Regions from separate parts of the Nocardiopsis sp. NPDC058789 genome, predicted to be linked through region 2. Evidence: riboswitches for the same ligand, from Rfam matches in the RefSeq annotation. Region 2 holds a riboswitch; the other holds the start of a gene.
What was found. Region 2 has a riboswitch for thiamine pyrophosphate ahead of ACFW3L_RS15550 (ECF transporter S component). Riboswitches for the same ligand answer to the same signal wherever they lie in the genome.
Positions count from the first base shown of each region.

Region 1: another riboswitch for thiamine pyrophosphate. It lies ahead of thiD (bifunctional hydroxymethylpyrimidine kinase/phosphomethylpyrimidine kinase); the one in region 2 lies ahead of ACFW3L_RS15550 (ECF transporter S component).

Region 1 is NZ_JBHYOW010000004.1:146,799-154,241, reverse strand. Features, by position in the region: gene ACFW3L_RS06790 (pyridoxal phosphate-dependent aminotransferase) at 1-439, shown strand, start outside; gene ACFW3L_RS06785 (glycosyltransferase family 4 protein) at 568-1,752, opposite strand; gene ACFW3L_RS06780 (DUF6457 domain-containing protein) at 1,981-2,247, shown strand; gene ACFW3L_RS06775 (alanine/glycine:cation symporter family protein) at 2,468-3,913, shown strand; gene thiD (bifunctional hydroxymethylpyrimidine kinase/phosphomethylpyrimidine kinase) at 4,003-4,806, opposite strand; TPP riboswitch at 4,795-4,895, opposite strand; gene ACFW3L_RS06765 (DUF368 domain-containing protein) at 4,984-5,910, opposite strand; gene ACFW3L_RS06760 (acyl-CoA synthetase) at 6,265-7,443, opposite strand, start outside.
Region 2 is NZ_JBHYOW010000009.1:151,438-158,880, reverse strand. Features, by position in the region: gene ACFW3L_RS15565 (maltotransferase domain-containing protein) at 1-328, opposite strand, end outside; gene ACFW3L_RS15560 (transglycosylase domain-containing protein) at 1,070-3,316, shown strand; gene ACFW3L_RS15555 (glycoside hydrolase family 19 protein) at 3,541-4,431, shown strand; TPP riboswitch at 4,566-4,673, shown strand; gene ACFW3L_RS15550 (ECF transporter S component) at 4,756-5,394, shown strand; gene ACFW3L_RS15545 (ABC transporter ATP-binding protein) at 5,398-6,948, shown strand; gene ACFW3L_RS15540 (energy-coupling factor transporter transmembrane component T family protein) at 6,987-7,443, shown strand, end outside.

The sequences.
Region 1 (7,443 bases), on a different contig from region 2:
GGCCCGCGCCGTCGCCGACGTCTTCTCCCGGGCCGGGGCGCTCGTCTCGCCCCCGACGGCGGCCTTCTACCTCTACCCGGACTTCGAACCGGTCCGTGAGCGGCTGTCCGCGCTGCACGGAGTGACCACGGGTCCGGAGCTGACCGGGCACCTCCTGGAGCACTTCGGCATGGGGGTGCTGCCCGCCGTCGAGTTCGGCGAGAGCTCCGCCGCCCTGCGGATGCGGGTGGCCACCAGCCTCCTGTACGGGGACTCCGAGGACAAGCGGTACGCGGCGCTGTCCGCCGAGGACCCCCTGTCCCTGCCGTGGATCCGCTCCCACCTGGACCGGCTCACCGAGGTCCTCGGGGCGCTGCTCTCCGACACCGCGGCCTCCGGCACCCCGTCGCCCAGCACGGTGATCCCGGCTCCGGCGGCGATCGCGCAGCCGGTCCACTGACCGCGCGTCCGCGCCCAGATCGTGCCCGCCTCTCTTATACGGGGTGAGGCGGTCACCACCGACGGGACCCTCCCTCTCTCTCCCAGGGAGGGTCCCGTCACGCCCTTCCCGGCCGATCCGCGCCGCAGTCACACGCCCCCGGCCGTCATCCGCTCCCGGCGGGCGGCCAGCTCGTGGCTCGGGGCGATCACCGCTCTGTAGTGCTCCACCAGCTCCTCGTTGACCGACCGCCACGTGCGGTGCGCCACCGAGGGCCGGGCCCGGGCCGCCATCCGGGCCCGCACCTCCCGGTTGTGGGCCAGCCGCCCCACCGCCACCCGCAGCTCACGGACCGAGTCCGGCCGGTACAGCAGGCCGTTGTGCCCCTCCGTCACCAGGTCCACGGGGCCGCCCGCCGCCGGGACGACCACCGGTACGCCCGAGGCCAGCGCCTCCTGCACGGTCTGGCAGAAGGTCTCGTCCGCACCGGTGTGCACGAACACGTTCAGTGACGCGTACAGCCGTGAGAGGTCCGGGCCGGTCCGCTGCCCCGTGAAGACGGCGTCCGGCAGCAGGCGGCGCAGCCGGGCGCGGTCCGGGCCGTCCCCGACCACCACCAGGCGCATCCCCCGCAGCCTCGCCAGATGGCCCAGCAGGTGCACCCGCTTGTCGCGGGACAGACGGCCCACGTACCCCACGATCACCTCACCGTTCGGTGCCAGCTCGCGACGTAGTTCCTCGGACCGGTGGTCGGGGGAGAAGCGCGCGGCGTCCACACCCCGGCGCCACAGGTCCAGCCGGGGGAACCCCCGGCCGGAGAGCGCCTCCAGGGTGGCCGAGGACGGCACCAGCGTGCGGTCCACCGCCGAGTGGACGCGGTGGAGCAGCGACCACAGCGTCCCGGACCCGGGCAGGCCGTAGCGTCCGGCGAACCCGGGCAGGTCGGTCTGGAACGCCGCCACCGTCGGCAGCGCCCACCGGCGGGCCACGTCCACCGCCGTCGCGCCGAACAGCGCGGGGGAGGCCAGGTGCAGCACGTCGGGCGCGAACGCCCGGATCGCGGCGGTCATGGTCCTCCGGGCGGGCAGCCCCATGGAGAAGTCCCGGTACACGGGCAGGGGCAGCGCCGGGGTCCGGACGACCGGGAAGCCCGCGTACGAGGTCGGGCCGTGGCCGGGGGCGAGGACGAGCGCCTGGTGTCCCTCGGCCGCCAGGTGCTCGCTGATCCGGCACACGGAGTTGGTGACCCCGTTGACCTGCGGGAGGAAGGACTCGGTCACGATGGCCACGCGCAGGGGCGGCCGGTGGACGGAGGGCGGGGGTGTGGGGGACATGCGGGGCTCCCAACGCCGAGGTGTCACGCCGAGTGGTGGGTGCCTCCGACGCTAGGGTCGGGGAGTGAACCCGGGTCGCCGGGCGGGAGAACCTCGCCCGAAGCGCCGACACGGGTTGGCCGATCAGGTGGTGACGCCGTCCGCACGGTCGACTGACCGACGGGTGACCCCGGCGTGGCCGTGATCGCCGAACGACGAAACCCGAACGCACATCCAAGGAGCCGTGTGGTGACACTCGTGGAATGGTCCGAACTGGTCCGCGCCGAACTGGAGCTGACCGGGACCGACCCCCTCCGGAAGCCCGACGTGGACCGCGTGCTCGACCTCGCGCGTGACGCCGCTCACTCCGTGGCCCGACCCGCGGCCCCGCTCACGACCTACCTGCTCGGTGTGGCCGTGGGACAGGGGGCGGACCCGGACGAGGCGGCCGCGCTCCTCAGCAGACTCGCCTTGGACCAGGTCAAGGGGGAGGAGGGAGAGGGCGGCGAGGGGTAGCGGCGCCCCGTGTGGCTGACGCGGTCTCCGTGTCGAATGCGCGTGTACGAGTCGTAACACGCATTCTGACCTCGCGTGATTTGTTTGTTACGCGTCAGTGCCATTCTTTCCCGATACCGAACAGTATCCACCGGTTCCAACGTGTTTCTGAGGGTCCCGGTTCCCCCGTCACACCGCTGGTTCCCCCCACCCCACGCAATCACCGAAAGAGAGGTCCCCAGTGGACCAACTCCTAGAGATGGCCGGCGTCCTGTCGGAGATCATCTGGGGACCGTACGTCCTCATTCCCCTGCTGCTCCTGACCGGTGTCTTCCTCACCGTCCGGCTGAGGCTGCTCCAGTTCACCAAGCTCGGCCACGCGCTCTGGCTCGCCCTGGTCCGACGCAAGGAGGACAACGACCAGGCCGAGGGCGACATCTCCCACTACCAGGCGCTCAGCACGGCGCTCGCCGCCACCGTCGGCGTCGGCAACATCGCCGGTGTGGGTCTGGCCATCGGCATCGGCGGCCCGGGCGCCCTGTTCTGGATGTGGGTCACCGGCCTCGTGGGCATGGCCACCAAGTACAGCGAGGCCCTCCTGGGCGTCAAGTACCGCACCAGGGACGAGAAGGGCGAGCAGGCCGGCGGCCCGATGTACTACCTCCGCAACGGTCTGCCCGGCGGCCTCGGGGTCTTCCTCGGCGGCGCCTTCGCGGTCTTCGGCGGCATCGCGGCCTTCGGTATCGGCAACGGCACCCAGGCCGAGGCCGTCTCCAGCTCGATCAACAACATCACCGGCATCGACCCCCGCATCATCGGTGTCGTGCTGATGGTCCTCGTCGCCGTCGTCATCCTCGGCGGTATCAAGAGCATCGGCCGCTTCGCCTCCGCGATCGTGCCGTTCATGATCATCGGGTTCATCTTCATGAACCTGCTGGTGCTGATGATCAACTGGGAGCAGCTGCTCCCGGCCTTCCAGCTCGTCTTCACGGACGCCTTCACCGGCACCTCCGCCGCCGGCGGGTTCGCGGGCGCCGCGCTCATGCTGGTCATCCGTACCGGTGTCGCGCGCGGCATCTTCTCGAACGAGTCCGGGCTGGGCACCGGCGCCATCGCCGCCGCCTCGGCCAAGACCACCCAGCCGGTCCGTCAGGCCATGGTGTCGATGACGCAGACCTTCATCGACACGATCATCATGGTCACCCTGACCGCCCTGATGATCATCACCTCCGGCCTGTGGAACGCCCCGGAGAGCGCCGGGTACGACCCGGACAGCAAGGGCGTGCTGCTCACCTCCGGATCCATGGAGCAGGGCCTGGGCCAGCTCAGCCCGGCCCTGGGCTCCTTCGGCGTGGTCTTCATCGCCTGCGCGGTGGCGGTCTTCGCGTACACGACGATCCTCGGCTGGTCGTACTACGGCGAACGCTGCATGGTGTACCTGGCCAAGGGCAAGCGCTACCTGGTCCTGCCCTACCGCCTGGTGTTCATCGGGGTCGTCTACGTCGGCGCGACCGCCAGCATCGAGTCGGTCTGGCTGTTCAGCGACATCGCCAACGGTCTGATGGCACTGCCGAACCTGGTGGGTCTGATCCTGCTCTCCCCGGTGGTGGTCGCGGAGACACGGAAGTTCTTCGGCCATCCCGAGTGGAAGAACCCGGACGTGATCATGGACGACGTCAGCAAGTAGTGCGCTCCGGCCGGGGGACGGGTCCCCCGGCCGACGACGAGGGGGACCGGCCACGGTGGCCGGTCCCCCCTTCGCGTGGTGTCGTCCGTTCACCACCAGGCGTGGAAGTGGTGCACCGGTCCCTGGCCGTCGCCCGCGTGGATCTCGTCGGCGTGGCGCAGGGCCTCGGTGAGGTAGGCCTTGGCGTCGGAAACGGCGGCCACCGTGTCCGGGCGCTGGGGGAGGAGGGCGGCGATCGAGGAGGAGAGCGTGCAGCCGGTGCCGTGGGTGTTGCGGGTGGCCACCCGCCCGGCACGGAACTCCACCGGCTCCGAGACGCCGTCGACCAGCAGGTCGACACTCTCCTCACCGGGCAGGTGCCCGCCCTTGAGCAGGACGCGGCGCGGACCGAGTTCGAGGAGGCGTTCGGCCTGTCCCCGCATCTCCTTGAGGCCGGTGGCCTCGGTCTCGCCGAGCAGGTCGGCGGCCTCGGGGAGGTTGGGGGTGAGCAGGTCGGCGCGCGGCAGCAGGACGGTGCGCAGGGCCTCGATCGCGGACCGCTCCAGGAGGCGGTCACCGCTCTTGGCCACCATCACCGGGTCCACGACCACGTTCGGCAGCGCGTAGCGGTCGACGGCGGCCGCGACCGCCTCGGTGACCTCCGACGTGGACAGCATCCCCACCTTGACCGCGTGCACGGTCGCGTCGGTGAACAGGGTGTCCATCTGGTCGGTGACGAAGGACGCGGGGACACCGTGGACCCCGGTGACCCCGCGTGTGGACTGGGCGGTCAACGCCGTCACCACGGTCATCCCGAAGACCCCGTGGGCGGAGAACGACTTCAGGTCGGCCTGGACACCGGCGCCCCCGCTGGGGTCGCTTCCGGCGATGGACACGACGTTGTACGCGCTCATTGGCGTTCCTTCGCTAGTACGAACTAGGGCAGGTTCGACGGGTGTGCTCTCAGCCGGGAGGACTCTCTCCGGCACCCCGCGCCGCCGGGGCCTCGCGGCCCCGGCATCAGTGTTGGTCTGTGGTGGTTTCGACTGTAGTGGACGGTCCGCCGGGGCGGACCGCCCCCCTCCGCGCGGTCAGACGGTGACGTTGTGGCGGGTCTCCACCTGCTCCTGCTGGGCGTGCTTGCGCCGCTCCCAGACGATCATGCCGACGACCACCACGAAGCCGCCGACCGCGAAGGCCAGCGTCACGGGGACGTCGCTCATCGGAACCAGATCGCGGTTGTGGTCCTGCCACGGCCACAGGGCGCGCAGCGAACCGGCCATCAGACCGGTGAGCACCACGAGGGTGATGTGGTGGTGGTTCTCCAGCAGGAACTGGAGCACCTTCACGAACAGGGCCAGACCGGTGATCATGCCCAGCACGAAGACGGTGATGTAGGGCAGGTCAGCCGCGCGCAGGGCGGCCATGGTCGGCTCGTACAGGCCCAGGATCAGCAGGATGAAGGAACCCGACAGGCCCGGCAGCACCAGGGCGCAGATGGCGACGGCGGCCGCGAAGAAGACGATCACCGGGTGGGTGGGCAGGTTGGCGCCGGGCAGGCCGGTGAGCAGGAAGGCGAGCACCGCGAAGACCAGGGCCACCGCGTAGTGCCAGGCCTTCCACTTCTTGCCCGCGCCGGTGTAGGGGATCCACAGGCAGGCCAGGACCAGGCCGAAGAACAGCGCGTACGCGTACTGCTCGTAGACCTCCACCAGCGGGGCGAGGAAGATGGCGGCCAGGATGAGCGCGACGGCCATGCCGATGAGGGCGGGGACGAGCACCGACCAGTCCACCTGGCGGAACTGCTCCTGGGCGCGCTCCTTGCCGCGGCCCCGGGGAACGTCCGTGACGTAGCGCTTGATGCCGCTGACCACGTGGCCCGCGCCACCGATCAGCTTGTCGTAGAGGCCGACCATCAGCGCGACCGTGCCGCCGCTGATGCCGGGCAGTGCCTCGGAGGTGCCGACGGCGCCGCCGCGCACCGCGTTGAAGATGTAGGAGCCTACTGACTTGGCCATGTTGTCGGGCGCTGGCCCGGGGGGTTCCCGGGAGAGGGCGCCGTCCTCCGTCCTGATGGGGTCGCCGGTCCGTGCGAACGGTCGACCGGCGGGTCAAAGGGGTGCTGTACCACGCGGGTCATGGAGGCGACCTCCACCGGTTCGATGCTCCGGCCCGCGCGGGGATGTGTGCCGCCCGGGCCGTGCGAGGGGGAGGAGAGCCGTCAGGCCCCGGGCCGGGCAGTGCCGATTCTAGCGGCGCCGGACGGGGTGAAGGCGTCCGATCGCCCGGAGAATCCGGGTTTTGGTCAGGTATCAGTCCGCGAGGTCCGTGGTCCGAAAACGGATCGTGACGACGACGGCGTGGAACCGGTCTCAGATCCGGCGCGAACCGGACAGTCGCGAGGTCGGAACGGCGGGCGCGGCCGGGTCCTCCCCGGCCACCGACGCCGCCCACCGGTAGTCCTGCTTGCCCACCGCCGTGCGTCGCACCCTGTCCACGAAGTGCACCGTCCGAGGCACCTTGAACCCGGCCAGGCGCACCCGGCAGTGCGCCCGCAGCGCGCCCTCGTCCCGAGCCGAACCGGAGGCCAGCGACACCAGGGCCGTCACCTTCTGGCCCAGCCTCTCGTCCGGGGAGGGCACCACGATCACGTCCTCCACCGAGGGGTGCGCCTTGAGCACGGCCTCCACCTCCTCGGGGTAGACCTTCTCCCCGGCGGTGTTGATCACCACGCTGCCCCGGCCCAGCAGCACGATGGAACCGTCTCCGGCCCTCGTGCCGTAGTCGCCCGACAGCGCCCAGCGCCGCCCGTCACCGTCCGTGGGGAACGTGCGCGCGGTGGCGATCGGATCGTTGTAGTAGCCGAGCGGAATCCGGCCGGTCCGGGCGATCCGGCCGACCTCGACCGACCCCGGCGGGAGCGGCCGCAGGGAGTCGTCGAGCACGGCGATGCTGCCGCCCATCGTGAAGCTGCGCCGGTCCGCGGAGTCCGCGACACTCGTGTGCTCGTCGGGCGCGGTGGCCGACCCGCACACGCCCGTCTCCGAACCGCCGTAGGCGTCGGCCAGGGCCACGTCCTCGCGCCAGGCCCGCCACAGCCCGCGCACCGAGGGGGTGAGCGGGGTGCCTCCGGAACGCACCGAGGTGAGCTCCGGGCACAGGTCGGGTTCGGTCAGCAGGTGCCTGGCCAGCGGACGCGCCATCGCGTCGCCCACCAGCTGCACCGCGTGCACGCCCTCGCGGTGCGCCAGCTCCAGCACCCGGTACGCGCGGAAGCTGCGGTCGGTGGACAACACCACGCGTTTGCCGCACAGCAGCATGCTCAGGGCGTTCCACTGCCCGGCGGCGTGCATGAGCGGCCCCAGCACCAGCATGCGCAGCGGGAAACAGCGCGCGGCGCGTTCGGCCACGTCCTGTGCGGACCCGGCACGCGGGGCACCCGGGTCGCGTCGCTCCACGGCGGCGCGGAACACGTCGGCCTGGCGCCACAGCACCCCCTTGGGGTAGCCGGTGGTGCCACCGGTGTACAGCAGGTAGTGGTCGTCGCCGCT
Region 2 (7,443 bases):
TGTCGGTGTCCAGGGGGAGCTTCACACGCGCGACGTGGAGCCAGGTGGCGAAGGGGTTGCTCCACGACTCGACCGAGAAGGACCAGTCGCCCTCTCCGGGGAGGCTGATCTCGGCCTCGTACCGGTCGGTGCCGGGGGCCCGCTCGCGCATGGGGACCAGCGCCTCGCGGCGGCCCCGGGGGGAGTGGACGACCACGCCTGCGGAGAGGGAGTCGTGCCCCTCACGGATCACGGTGGCGGACACGGTGAAGCGCTCGCCGGGAACGGCTTTCACCGGCCCCAGGTCGTTGTCTGGAGAGATGTCGAGGATGGGCAGTCGTCCGATCACTGGCTACACCGTAATTGTCGTGGTTCGGGCGTTATGGGATGGCGCGTACAAGGGTCCGCGCAGAAATAACCGGGAGTTAATCCAAGGAAAGACGGAGTTAACGAAGACTCGGTTCGGAAACTGTCCGGATTGCGGCTTCGGTGCCCTCCGCTGTCTATCGTCGGCCCTCTAGTGGGGTTTGGCAGAGTGTCGAGGCCGCAGTATTAATGTGATCCTCGCCACACTAGGCGAGGGCGCCAAGACCTGGTATTTGCCGCGATTCACCTCGGCGAACCTCGCATCGCGGGCATACGGCAACAAGCGATTCAGGCGCCTCTGTGGTTGTTTTCGTATTCCCCGTCATGAAAATTCGGAAAATTCAGGTCACATGTTGGCGGAGGGGTCGTGATGGGTAGGGCTGTTCAAATGCAGGGAAGGGTGGCGGGGCTGCATTCCGGACATTCACGTGTGCCCGACGAGTCTCACGGGAATCATTCGCCCCATATCCGGACGGCCCGTCTCTGAACTCCGGGAGTTCGGCGTCGAATCGTCTTGATGTCGAGTAAAGAGAGTGCTGGTTTCGGATGTTCTATCGGAATCCGTGCGACATGAACGATCTGTCAGCTTTGCCGTGGATTGATGAAGGTTTTCGCTAACACGCCTGATTTGACGGACCTCCCTTTGCGTAGCGCCTGCGAGTGTGGGCGTCGCAGTGTTCGTGTCGCGCGGCGAGCGGACAGCACACGGCCGTAGGGGGGCGACGTGGCGGAGTCGAACCAGGGAGGTCCGTTCCTGGAGGCGATCCGGGGGTTCCTGAAGCACGACCAGCCGCAGGACCGGCGTGAGGCCCTGCTCAGGCTCTCCGGGCTCGGGGCCGTCGCCGGGTTGCTGTCAGCGGCCCTGGTCATGCCCTGGGTCGGCGGGGTCGGCCTGGTCGCGAGGGACGCGGCCGCCGGGTTCATGTCCCTGCCCGCCGACCTGGACGTGCCCAGCCTGTCCTCCACGGTCCTGCTCACCGCCGACGACGGGACGCCCTTCGCGGAGGTCTCCGAACGCGAACGCCGCGTGGTGGACCTCGACGACATCAGCCCGTGGGTGGGAACGGCCCTCATGGCGATCGAGGACGACCGTTTCTACGAGCACAAGGGCCTGGACCTGCGCGGTGTGATCCGCGCCGCCGCGCGTACGGCCCAGGGCGACACCCAGGGCGGTTCGACCATCACCCAGCAGTACGTCAAGAACCTCCTCATCGAGACCGCCGACACCGAGGAGGAGGTCGACGGCGCCAGCGCACAGAACCTGGGCCGCAAGCTCACCGAACTGCGCTACGCCATCGACGTCGAGGAACGCCTCACCAAGGACGAGATCCTGGAGGGGTACCTGAACCTGTCCTACTTCGGCGCGGGCGCGCACGGGATCGAGGTCGCCGCGCAGCGGTACTTCTCCGTCCCCGCCGCCGACCTCGACGCCGGGCAGGCCGCCATGCTGGCCGGTCTGGTGCGCGCACCCTCCTTCTACGACCCGCTCAACAACCCCGACGAGGCGCTCGAACGCCGCGACCTCGTGCTGGACCGGATGGTGGCCACCGACGTCCTCGGCGCGGACGAGGCCGAGACCCACAAGAAGAAGGGCCTGGGGATCGACCCCAGTCCGCGCGGCGGCAGCTGCTCGGAGAGCGACTACCCGTTCTTCTGCGACTACACGATGCGCTGGCTGCGTGCCTCCGACCTGATCGGGGACACCGTCGAGAAGCGTGAGCAGCGCATCACCCAGGGCGGGCTGATCGTGCGGACCACACTCGACACCGCCGCTCAGGACGCCGCCCAGGACGCCGTCGACAAGCGGGTCCCGCACGAGGACTCCACGAAGTTCGCCGCCCAGGCCATGGTCGAGCCCGGCTCCGGCCGTGTGCGCGCCCTCGTGCAGAACCTGCGGTACGGCTTCGACGACGAACAGGTCGGGACGACCTCCCTCAACCTCGCCGTGGACCAGGAGGACGGGGGCTCCCTGGGGTACCAGGCCGGGTCCACCTTCAAGACGTACACGCTGGCGGCGGCCCTGGAGAAGGGCCTGGGGTACGGGACCAGCTTCTCCTCGCCCAAGAACCTGTCCCTGAGCGGGATGTCCGACTGTGAGGGCACCAGGATGTCCTCGTGGAGCATCCGCAACGCCGGGGAGAGCGACGACGGCAGCCACAACATGATCAGCGCGACCAAGGGGTCGGTGAACACCTACTTCGCCCAGCTCCAGAAGCGCGTCGGCCTGTGCGAGACCTCGGAGATGGCGGAGAAGGCCGGGGTGCACCGCGCGGACGGCGGCGACCTCGGGGTGTGGAGCTCCTTCACGCTCGGGGACCAGGAGGTGTCCCCGCTGACCGTCGCCTCCTCCTACGCGACCTTCGCCGCGAGGGGCGAGTACTGCGAGCCGCGCCCGGTGCGCATGGTGACCGAGGAGGGCACCGGCGAGGAGCTCAAGACGACCTCGGAGTGCGAGCGCACGGTCAAGCAGGACGCCGCCGACGGCGTCAACCACCTGCTCCAGCAGACCTTCGACGGGGGTACGGCCAACGGGCTGGACCTGGGGCGTCCGGCCGCGGGCAAGACCGGGACCACCGACGGGGCCGCCTACGCCTGGTTCGCCGGGTACACGCCGAACCTCTCCTCGGCCGTGGTCGTGGGCGACGTGCGCGGCGGTGAGGAGAACCCGCTCCAGGGCGTGACGATCGGCGGGCAGCACTTCGAGATCGTCTACGGGGGCACCCTGCCCGGCCCGATCTGGCAGGAGAGCATGCGCGGCGCCACCAAGCACCTGCCCTCGGACGCGTTCGCGGGGTCGCCGGGCGCCTTCGGCGACCCGAAGACCGAGCCTCCCGAGCAGCGGGGCGGTGACGACGACGATGACGACGAGGGCGGGAGCGACACGGACGCCGAGGACGCGGAGGATCTCGCGGACGGCACCGGCGGAGGCGGGACCGGCGAAGGCGGCACGGGAGACGACGGGGGCACCTAGACGCCTTCGGAAGCAGCCCCCCGGTCCGGTGACCACGGGAGACCGTCGCGAGGCGGACCGGCCGCCGGGCCGGGAGGCGGGCCGCCGTTCCGATCCGGACCGTCACCCGGTTCTCACCTTCCGTGGTCTGGACCTTGACAGGTCTAGACCACTCTTGCTTAGGTGACGTCACCCCCCTGCGGCGCGCGGTCGGACGCAGCGCCGCACCCTAGGAGTGTGATCACGTGATCCGACGTCTCCTGAGTCAGCTCGCGGTGCTCGGCGCCATCGCGGCTGTGCTCGTTGCCCTCCCCGCGACCGTCGCGACGGCGGCCACCGCCTGCGCGACGGCCTGGAGCTCCTCCGCCGTCTACACCGGCGGCGGCCAGGTCTCCTTCGAAGGCCGCAACTACACCGCCAAGTGGTGGACGCAGAACGAGCGTCCCGGAACCTCGGACGTCTGGGCCGACCAGGGCCCCTGCGGAAACGACGGGGGCGGCGAACAGCCCGGTCCCAGCGACTTCGTCGTCAGCGAGGCCCAGTTCAACCAGATGTTCCCGAACCGGAACCCCTTCTACACCTACTCCGGCCTCACCGACGCCCTGAGCTCCTACCCGGGCTTCACCAACACCGGAAGCGTCGAGGTGCAGCGGCGCGAGGCCGCCGCCTTCCTGGCCAACGTCAGCCACGAGACCGGCGGGCTGGTGTACATCAAGGAGATCAACGAGGACAACTACCCGCACTACTGCGACCCGAGCCAGCCCTTCGGCTGCCCGGCCGGTCAGGACGCCTACTACGGCAAGGGCCCGATCCAGCTGAGCTGGAACTACAACTACAAGGCCGCCGGGGACGCCCTCGGCATCGACCTGCTGAACAACCCCTACCTCGTCGAGCAGGACGCCGCGATCGCCTGGCGGACCGGACTCTGGTTCTGGAACACCCAGAGCGGTGCCGGGACGATGTCGGGGCACACCGCCATCGTTGACGGCCACGGCTTCGGTGAGTCGATCCGTTCCATCAACGGGTCCATCGAGTGCAACGGCGGCAACCCGGGACAGGTGCAGAGCCGCATCAACACCTTCACGCAGTTCGCCCAGATCCTCGGCACCACCACGGGGTCGAACCTGAGCTGCTGACCCCGGGTGCGTCGACGCACCCGTGGCGGCACCCGAGCGGGGGTGCGACCGGCGAGCACCGCCGGGCGCATCCCCGCTCCTGCGTGTCCCGAGGGAAGGTCTTCACCGCGCATCCTGTTTGCCCCATAATGGAGGCAATCCGACAGGGGAGCGCGTGAGCGCTGAGAGTGCGGCACCCGGCCGCAGACCCTTACACACCTGATCTGGGTCATGCCAGCGAAGGAAGTCGTAGGAAACCGCCGTCGTGCGTGCGCCAGCGCGCGCCCGACCGGCGCTCTTGGCCACATGGGCCCTCGTCACCCCGACGAAGGGACATCAACCAGCATGAGTACCGAGAACCGCGGGACCGGCACCGGAACCACCGCGGAGCCCGTGGGCCGCGTCCAGGAGATCCTCGCCAAGGCCCGGAGCTGGCGCACCGTCGACATCGTCGTGGCCGCCGTGATCGGCGTCGCGGTCGGCGTCGTCTTCTGGCTGTGGAACATCGTCTGGTCGGTCACCACACCGCTGTTCGTGGCGTTCCCGCCCGGGCAGGCCGTCGTCTACGGCATGTGGCTGATCTCCGGCGTGCTCGGCGGGCTCATCATCCGCAAGCCCGGCGCGGCCCTGCTCACCTCGATCGCCGCGGCCTCCGTCTCGGCCGTGCTGGGCACCCAGTGGGGGGTCATGGTCGTCGTCGACGGCACCCTCCAGGGGTTGCTGCCCGAACTGGTCTTCCTCGCCTTCGCCTACCGGCGCTGGAACATGGGCGTGGCCGTGCTCGCGGCCGCCGTGGCCGGGCTCTCCCCGGCCATCCGCGACAACATCGCCTACAACGTCACCTGGCCCCTTGAGTACCAGCTCACCTACGGCGTGATCGTGGTCCTCAGCGCGGCCGTCATCGCGGGCGTGGGCGCGCGCCTGCTCACCACGGCGCTGGCCAGGTCCGGCGCGCTGGCCCCCTTCCCCTCGGCCAGGGGCTGACCCGTGACACGACCGAACGCGCGCGGGGCTCGCGTCGAACTCTCCGGCTGGGGATGGAAGCACTCCGGCCGTGACACCCACGCCCTGCGCGGAGTGGACCTGACCGTCGAACCGGGGGAGCGGGTCCTGCTGCTCGGGGCCTCGGGCGCGGGGAAGTCCACCCTGCTGCACTCCCTGGCCGGGCTCACCGGCGAGGACGGCGCCATCAGCGGGGAGCACGAGGGCTCGCTGCTGGTGGACGGCGCCCCCGCCGACCGGGGCCGCGGCGGGGTCGGACTGGTCAGCCAGGACCCCGAGACCCAGCTCGTGATGGCCCGGGCCGGGGACGACGTCGCCTTCGGGTTGGAGAACCTGGGGGTGGACCCCGAGGACATCTGGCCCCGGGTCGAGCGCTCCCTGACGGAGGTCGGCTTCCCCTACGGCCTCCGGCACTCCACGGGCGCCCTCTCCGGAGGTGAGAAGCAGCGCCTGGTCATCGCCGGTGCGCTGGCCATGCGGCCGCGTCTGCTGCTCCTGGACGAACCCACCGCCAACCTCGACCCGGCCGGGGCCGTGCTCGTGCGCGACCTGCTCTCCCGCCTGCTCGCGGAGACCGAGGCCACCCTCGTGCTGGTCGAGCACCGGGTGGCCGACGTCGTCGACCTGGTGGACCGGGTCGTGGTGGTCGAACCCGGCGGGGGAGTGATCGCGGACGGCGCCCCGGCGCGGGTGTTCGCGGAACACGGCCGTTCGCTGGCCGACCAGGGCGTGTGGATCCCCGGGAACGAACCCGTCCCCGAGCTCACGCCCGCTCCCGGCGGCGTGCCCCTGGTGGAGACCGTCGGCGTCAGCGCCCGCACCCCCTTCCAGGTGGGCGTGCGCGCCGCCCCCCGGCGGACGGTGCTCGACGACGTGAACGTCATGCTGTCCGCCGGAACCGCCACCGCACTCACCGGCCCCAACGGCGCGGGCAAGTCCACGCTCCTCACCATGCTGGCCGGGCTCTCGCGTCCGCACCGGGGCGAGGTGCTGCCGCGCGGTCCGCTGGCCGGAACCGACCGGCGCCCGCTCGTGCGCTGGCCCGCACGCCGCCTCGCCCGCCACGTGGGCACGGTGTTCCAGCACGCGGAGGACCAGTTCGTCACCGCCACGGTCCGCGACGAACTCCGCTTCGCGCCGCTGCGCGCGGGGATGGGCGCGGCCGAGACCGACGCCTGGGTGGGCGAGCTGATGGAGCGGTTGCGACTGGCCCGGCTGGCCGGGGTGCACCCGTACACGCTCTCCGGCGGCGAGAAGCGGCGCCTCTCGGTGGCGACCGCGCTCAGCTCCGGCCCCTCGCACGCCCCGGACCTGCTGGTGCTGGACGAGCCCACCTTCGGCCAGGACACCCGTACCTGGACGGAGCTGGTGGAGCTCCTCGGCGCCCTGCGCTCCGAGGGACGGGCCGTGGTCATGGCCACCCACGACGAACTCCTGCTGCGCCGCCTGACGGACGTGGAAGTACGGGTCGCGGAGGGACGCGCGGCACCCGTCGGGGCGGCCCGGTCCGCGACGTCACGAGAGGGGGAGGCGTGAGTTCCCGGCACACGAACGGCCCGGACGTGCCCCGCGCCATGGGCGGGGACACCCTCACCTTGGATGTGCCCGAGGGCGGCGGCGCCCGGTACTGGCTGACCGGCCTGAACCCGGCCGCCAAGCTGCTGGCCGCGCTGCTGATCGGCATCGGGCTGATCCCGGCGGTGGACGCCGTCACCGGCGGACTCGTCCTGCTCGCGGTACTGGTCACGGTGCCGTTCAGCGGGGTGGACCGGCGCACCCTGCTGGTCCTGGGCGGGCCCTTCCTGCTCATGGGGCTCAGCAGCGGCGCGGTCAACTACCTGTACGGCGAGCACGGTCTGGAGGGCGCCGTGGGCGCGGCGGTGCGCCTGTTGGCGATCGCGCTGCCCGGGCTGCTCGCCGCGATCAGCAGTGACCCCACGGAGATGTCCGACGGCCTCGTGCAGCGGCTTCGCGTGCCGGAGCGCCCCGCCATGGGCGTGCTCGCGGCGCTGCGACTCATCCCGCTGCTCG